One region of the Citrobacter sp. Marseille-Q6884 genome, then DNA from elsewhere that is predicted to be linked to it. Evidence: riboswitches for the same ligand, from Rfam matches in the RefSeq annotation. Region 1 holds a riboswitch; the other holds the start of a gene.
What was found. Region 1 has a riboswitch for thiamine pyrophosphate ahead of thiB (thiamine ABC transporter substrate binding subunit). Riboswitches for the same ligand answer to the same signal wherever they lie in the genome.
Positions count from the first base shown of each region.

Region 2: another riboswitch for thiamine pyrophosphate. It lies ahead of thiM (hydroxyethylthiazole kinase); the one in region 1 lies ahead of thiB (thiamine ABC transporter substrate binding subunit).

Region 1 covers NZ_CAMDRE010000001.1:1,877,709-1,881,424, reverse strand. The annotation lists gene N7268_RS08925 (sugar efflux transporter) at 1-132, opposite strand, end outside; gene sgrT (glucose uptake inhibitor SgrT) at 253-375, opposite strand; gene sgrR (HTH-type transcriptional regulator SgrR) at 475-2,130, shown strand; TPP riboswitch at 2,177-2,394, shown strand; gene thiB (thiamine ABC transporter substrate binding subunit) at 2,552-3,535, shown strand; gene thiP (thiamine/thiamine pyrophosphate ABC transporter permease ThiP) at 3,511-3,716, shown strand, end outside.
Region 2 covers NZ_CAMDRE010000001.1:2,946,444-2,950,159, forward strand. The annotation lists gene N7268_RS13930 (AraC family transcriptional regulator) at 1-197, opposite strand, end outside; gene N7268_RS13935 (SDR family oxidoreductase) at 312-1,346, shown strand; TPP riboswitch at 1,562-1,658, shown strand; gene thiM (hydroxyethylthiazole kinase) at 1,690-2,478, shown strand; gene thiD (bifunctional hydroxymethylpyrimidine kinase/phosphomethylpyrimidine kinase) at 2,475-3,275, shown strand; gene N7268_RS13950 (GntR family transcriptional regulator) at 3,328-3,716, shown strand, end outside.

The sequences.
Region 1 (3,716 bases):
GACCTCGCGACTGAGAAACAGGCTCAATGTCGGTGCCTGTAACGCCCCTGCCACTCCCATCATAAAGGCGACCAGCATAAATGCCGCGTACACGCCGTTGAGGCGCCGTCCCATCGTCATAATCCAGAGCATTACCGTTCCCTTTTAGCTGCGCCGCGAAAATGAAAAAAGCCAGCAGATAATATCTGCTGGCGTGGCGATTTTACACCAATACTCAGTCACACATGATGTCTGCAATTCGGCTGTCAGAGGTCAGGCTGTCACCTCCCACTGCATCAGTTCTTCAAGCATCTTTAAGCGCTGCGGCGCGCTCAGGCAAGCCAGCCAGGACGATTTCTCCGTCGCGGTAAAGTACTTCATATAGAACTGACGCATAGATGACCCCTTCGTTGTCTCATCGCTTCATCGGAATCTATTATTGGCTTAATATAGGGATAATAAAATTGCTGAGTTTTGTGCAGGAGTTCCCCTTTTATGTCTTCTGGTCGTTTGCAACAACAGTTCATCCGTCTGTGGCAATGCTGTGACGGCAAAACGCAAGACACCACGCTGAACGAGCTGGCAGAACTGCTTAGCTGCTCCCGCCGTCATATGCGCACCCTACTCAATACCATGCAGGAACGCGGCTGGCTGACGTGGGAAGCGGAGGTCGGTCGTGGCAAACGCTCGCGCCTGACCTTTCTTTATACCGGGCTGGCGCTCCAGCAACAGCGGGCAGAAGACCTGCTGGAACAGGATCGTATTGATCAACTGGTGCAACTGGTGGGCGACAAAACCGCAGTACGGCAGATGCTGGTATCCCATCTGGGTCGCAGTTTCCGTCAGGGCCGCCACATCATGCGCGTCCTCTACTATCGCCCCATGCACAACCTGCTCCCCGGCACGGCCTTACGTCGTTCCGAAACCCATATTGCCCGACAAATCTTTAGCGCCTTAATTCGCGTAAATGAGGAAAATGGGGAACTGGAAGCCGATATCGCGCATCACTGGCAACAAATTTCACCATTACACTGGCGATTCTTCCTGCGTCCGGGGGTGCATTTTCATCATGGACGCGAACTGGAAATGGAGGATGTCATCGCCTCCCTCATGCGCATCAACAGCCTGCCGCTGTATTCGCACATTACGCAGATCCTCTCCCCTACCCCCTGGACGCTGGATATCCATCTGGCGCAACCGGATCGTTGGCTGCCCTGGTTACTGGGGCAAGTGCCCGCGATGATCCTGCCGCGTGAATGGGAAACATTGCATAATTTCTCCAGTCACCCCATCGGCACCGGCCCTTATGCGGTGATGCGTAATACCCATAACCAGCTAAAAATTCACGCATTTGATGATTACTTTGGCTACCGGGCGCTGATCGACGAAGTTAACGTTTGGGTCTTACCGGACATCGGTGAAGAACCCGGCGGCGGGCTGATGCTCAAAGGCCCAACAGAAGACGAAAAGGCGATTGAAAGCCGGCTGGAAGAAGGCTGCTATTACCTGCTTTTTGACGCCCGTACACATCGGGGAGCCAATCAGGAGGTCAGGGAATGGATAAGCCGGGTACTCTCACCAACAAATTTAATCTACCACGCCGACGAACAGTATCAGCGCCACTGGTTTCCCGCCTACGGTTTACTGCCGCGCTGGCACCATGCCAGACCGGGTCATGGTGAAAAACCCGCCGGGCTGGAAACGCTGACGCTCACGTACTATCGCGATCATATTGAGCACCGTGTTATTGCCCAGATCATGAAAACGTTACTGGCAGAGCATCAGGTCCAGCTGAATATCCAGGAGATCGACTACGATCAATGGCATGCGGGGGAAATCGTCAGCGATTTCTGGCTTAACAGCGCCAACTTTACCTTGCCGCTGGACTTCTCGCTGTTCGCCCATTTATGCGAAGTCCCGTTACTCCAAAACTGTATTTCCCGGGACTGGGAAAGCGACGCCGCCCGCTGGCGAACCGGGGAGATGAGTCTGGCGGCATGGTGCCAGCAACTGCTCGCCAGTAAAGCCATTGTGCCGCTGATTCATCACTGGCTGATCATTCAGGGACAGCGCAGTATGCGCGGGCTACGCATGAATACTCTCGGCTGGTTTGATTTTAAATCAGCGTGGTTTGCCCCACCGGATCCTTAAAGATGGCTCTTGATTGCCGCATAGCAACAAAATCATTACACTAACGCCGTTCTCAACGGGGTGCTAAATAAAAACATACACAAAATCATTCATGATGCATCAAGGCGGCAAGTGAGTTCCCAGGAGCATAGATAACTCTGTGACTGGGGCATGCAAGCGCAGCCAACACAGAGGCAGCGTGAATGATGAAGTGTATGGGCTGAGAGATACCCGTCGAACCTGATCCGGATAATGCCGGCGAAGGGATTTGAGGCTATAACTCAAGTCCTTTGCCACCTAACTCGTCATACTTCAAGTTGCAGATGCGTTGGCTTTCCTCGCTCACCCCAGTCACGTACTACCTGTACGCTCCTGAGGATGCGCTGCGTCGCTGCCTTCCTGCAACTCGAATTATTTAGAGTTTTACTTTATGAGGTGCAAAGTGTTAAAAAAATGTCTTCCCCTGCTGCTGCTGTGCGCAGCGCCTGCCTTCGCCAAACCTGTTTTGACCGTCTATACCTACGACTCGTTCGCCGCTGACTGGGGCCCCGGTCCAACCATCAAGAAAGCCTTTGAAGCTGACTGCAACTGCGAGCTGAAACTGGTGGCGCTGGAAGATGGCGTATCACTGCTGAACCGCCTGCGTATGGAGGGGAAGAACAGTAAAGCCGACGTGGTACTGGGCCTGGACAACAACCTGCTTGATGCCGCGATGCAAACCAAACTGTTCGCCAAAAGTGGCGTGGCAAGCGACGCGGTCAACGTCCCTGGCGGCTGGAAAAACGACACCTTCGTTCCGTTTGATTACGGCTATTTCGCCTTTGTCTACGATAAAAACAAACTGAAAAACCCGCCGAAAAGCCTGAAAGAACTGGTTGAAAGCGACCAGAAATGGCGTGTGATTTATCAGGACCCACGCACCAGTACACCGGGTCTGGGACTGTTGCTGTGGATGCAAAAAGTGTATGGCGATAAAGCACCAGAAGCCTGGCAGAAACTGGCGGCCAAAACGGTCACCGTCACGAAAGGCTGGAGTGAAGCTTACGGTTTGTTCCTGAAAGGTGAAAGCGATCTGGTGCTGAGTTACACCACCTCTCCGGCATATCACATTATCGAAGAGAAAAAAGACAATTACGCTGCCGCCAACTTTAGTGAAGGGCACTATTTGCAAGTGGAGGTCGCCGCCCGCACCGCCGCCAGCAAACAGCCTGAACTGGCCGAGAAGTTCCTTAAGTTTATGGTTTCTCCGGCATTCCAGAATGCGATTCCGACCGGCAACTGGATGTATCCGGTGACCCAGGTTTCCCTGCCGACAGGCTTTGCGCAACTGGATAAACCCTCCAGCGCGCTGGAATTCACTCCGCAGCAGGTTGCGGCCCAACGTCAGGCATGGATTAGCGAATGGCAACGCGCCGTCAGCCGTTAATTCCTGGCTGGCTGATCCCCGGACTGGCAGCGGCCACGTTGATGGTCGCTGTCGCTCTGGCTGCATTTCTGGCGCTGTGGTTTAACGCCCCTGAGGGAGACTGGCTTACGCTGTGGCAGGACAGTTACCTGTGGCATGTGGTGCGTTTTTCCTTCTGGCAGGCATTTTTATCTGCCGCGCT
Region 2 (3,716 bases), 1.1 Mb from region 1:
TCGCCTGCGGAAAAACGAATCGGGGCAGATTCGCCGTCCAGAATGACCCAACAACTTCCTTTGATAATGGCGAAAAACTTGATTTTGTCCGGCGCAGGAAAGCGCAGCGACCAGCGGCCACCCGCGGTAAAACCCCCCGTTACCAGAGACTGAGCCTGCGTTAATTTGATAATGTCAGAAAAAGGATCGCGATACATTCCCGTACTCTCACGCAATTAATGCGTACGATTAGGTATTCATCGTACCAAGATTACCCCTTAAGCTGCTTAGAACAAAACGAATTCGACATAACGTAAAGAGGCTTAACTTTTATGAGCAAGGAAATCGTCCTGGTCACAGGGGGAACGGGGTTTATTGCACAGCATTGCATTATTGCCCTGTTGAAAAACGGTTATACCGTTCGAACGACAGTGCGTTCACTGAAACGTGAAGCTGAAGTGCGACAACAGTTGAAGCAAGGTGAGGTAGAGGAAAATGCCAATCTGACGTTTGTAGTCGCTGATTTGATATCCGATGAGGGCTGGGCAGATGCAGTCGCTGGCTGTGCTTACGTCATGCATGGCGCTTCGCCGACACCCACTGGTGATCAGGTAACAGAGGCTGACTGGGTGCAACCGGCAATTGAAGGAAACCTGCGTGTGCTGCGCGCCGCACGTGATGCGGGGGTAAAGCGTGTTGTACTGACGTCGGCATTCGGTGCGATTGGTGTGGGGCATCCCGTGGGGTACCGCCGCCCGTTTGATGAAACTGACTGGAGTGATGTCAGTGGTGATGTCTGGCCATATCAAAAATCAAAAACGCTTTCGGAGCGCGCAGCCTGGCATTTCATCGAGGAAGAAGGGCGTGGTCTTGAACTTTCGACTATTAATCCTGTTGCGGTATTAGGACCCGTGCTGGGAGCCGATTACTCGCATTCCACCCGGATAATTAAAAACATGCTGGAAGGTGAGTCGGGTTGCCCGAATATCAACTCTTGCTTTGTTGATGTCAGGGATGTGGCTAATTTACACCTACTGGCGATGACTCACCCGGCCGCTAAGGGAGAGCGATTTCTTGCAAGTTCCGGTAACAGTCTGACCCTACTGCAGGTGGCGCAGACGTTGTGCGATCGCATGGGGAGTGAGGCCCGCAACGTATCCACTCAGAGATTGAGTGATGACGAGGTACGTACCGCCGCCAACAAAAATCCCGTTATGCTGGGGATGGTCAAACTGCTGGGGGTCGATATGAATGTGACGCATGCGAAAGCCACAAACCTGCTAGGTTGGATGCCTCGCGCACCTGAAGAGGCCATAATCGCAACCGCGAAAAGCTTACTTGCGCTTGGTCTGGTGAAAATCAATTAAGCCTTCTTCTGATGATCTTTTGCCGTGTCATAGCGTTCAGGCATTAAGCACCCACAAGATGCGAATAATTTGCGTAGTGTGATGGAGAAGAAAAGAGAATCACACACGCATTCGTTCTCGGGTAGGGTATCGTCGGGTGGGGGCGATAGCAGGGCTGATGGGCTTGCATCAGCACGTCACTTCCCATAATCTTGCAAAAAGTAAGCTAATTTGTACCAAACGACTCGGGGTGCCCTTCCTTGTGAAGGCTGAGAAATACCCGTACCACCTGATCTGGATAATGCCAGCGTAGGGAAGTCTGACACTGCTCGTGTCCCTTCTTCGCGCGGGCAGGAGCTGAACTATGCAGCCTGACCTGCACAGCCGCACGCTTGCGGCTCACACGTTACATCATTTTAGAACGCTTTCCCCGCTGACACATTGTATGACCAACGAGGTTGTACAGAGCTTCACCGCCAATACTTTACTGGCTTTAGGTGCTTCACCTGCCATGGTGATTGAACCGCAAGAGGCCAGCCAGTTTGCGGCGATGGCCAGTGCGCTACTGATTAACGTCGGTACCCTCACTCAGAGCCGCGCGACGGCAATGCGCGCGGCGGTTGAACAGGCCCATCTGACTAAAACGCCCTGGACACTTGATCCTGTCGCCGTAGGCGCACTGGAATACCGTCGCCGTTTTTGCCTGGACTTACTCGCGCTTCGTCCTGCCGCCATTCGCGGCAATGCCTCAGAAATCCTCGCGCTGGCGGGAATGAACGGCGGTGGACGCGGCGTAGATACCACTGACACAGCCATCGCGGCGCTTCCGGCGGCGCAGGCGCTGGCGCGTCAGATTGGCACCGTGGTTGCGGTTACCGGAGACGTGGATTACGTCACCGACGGTCAGCGTATCGTGAGCGTGAATGGCGGCGATCCGCTGATGACACGCGTGGTCGGCACCGGATGCGCCTTGTCAGCGGTCGTGGCAGCCAGCTGTGCGTTGCAAGGCGATCGACTGGATAACGTCGCGTCCGCCTGTAGCTGGATGAAACAAGCCGGGCAAATCGCCACTGAACACTCGACAGGACCGGGCAGTTTTATTCCGGCATTTCTCGACGCCTTATATAACCTGAACGCGCAGGAGCCAGCATGAAACGGATTAACGCACTCACTATCGCCGGAACCGATCCCAGCGGCGGCGCAGGTATTCAGGCAGATTTGAAAACCTTCTCGGCGTTGGGCGCCTATGGCTGTTCGGTGATCACGGCGCTGGTGGCGCAAAATACGCGCGGGGTGCAGTCGGTTTACCGGATTGAACCTGACTTTGTCGCCGCGCAACTGGATTCCGTATTCAACGATGTACGCATCGACACCACCAAAATCGGCATGCTGGCGGAAACGGATATTGTTGAAGCGGTCGCCGAGCGTTTACGCCGTCATCAGGTACAAAATGTCGTGCTGGACACGGTTATGCTGGCGAAAAGTGGCGATCCGCTGCTTTCGCACTCGGCGGTAGAAACGCTCCGCACCCGTTTGTTGCCGCAAGTCTCCATTATTACGCCGAACTTACCGGAAGCGGCAGCGCTGCTTGGGGCATCGCATGCGCGAACAGAACAGGAGATGCTTGAGCAGGGACGAGCGCTGCGTGCGCTTGGCTGTGACGCTGTCCTGATGAAAGGTGGTCATCTGGATGACGCACAAAGCCCGGACTGGCTGTTTACTCGTGATGGCGAGCAGCGCTTCACCGCCCCCAGAGTCATGACTAAAAATACGCATGGTACGGGTTGTACGCTGTCGGCGGCGCTGGCGGCGTTGCGTCCACGCCATGCGAACTGGGCAGACACAGTGCAGGAAGCCAAGCTGTGGCTCTCCGCGGCGCTGGCTCAGGCAGATACGCTGGAAGTGGGTGAAGGGATCGGTCCGGTGCATCATTTCCACGCGTGGTGGTGATGACGATAAATGCGTATACTGGCTACAGTTTCGTTGGCCAGGAAAAAGATAAATGGAACAAGCGCATACCCAGCTTATCGAGCAACTGAATGAACGCATTTCAGCGGCGGATAACACGCCGCTGTATATGAAATTCGCTCAAACGGTGAAGAACGCGGTGCGCAGCGGGATGCTGGAACATGGCAATATTCTGCCCGGTGAACGCGACCTCAGCCAACTGACTGGCGTTTCGCGTATTACGGTTCGTAAAGCTATGCAGGCGCTGGAAGAAGAAGGCGTTGTTACCCGTGCCCGGGGCTACGGAACGCAGATCAACAACATCTTTGAGTATTCGCTAAAAGAAGCGCGCGGTTTTTCCCAGCAAGTGGTATTACGCGGTAAAAAACCGAATACCCTTTGGGTGAATAAACGCGTTGTACCTTGCCCGGAAGAGGTGGCGCA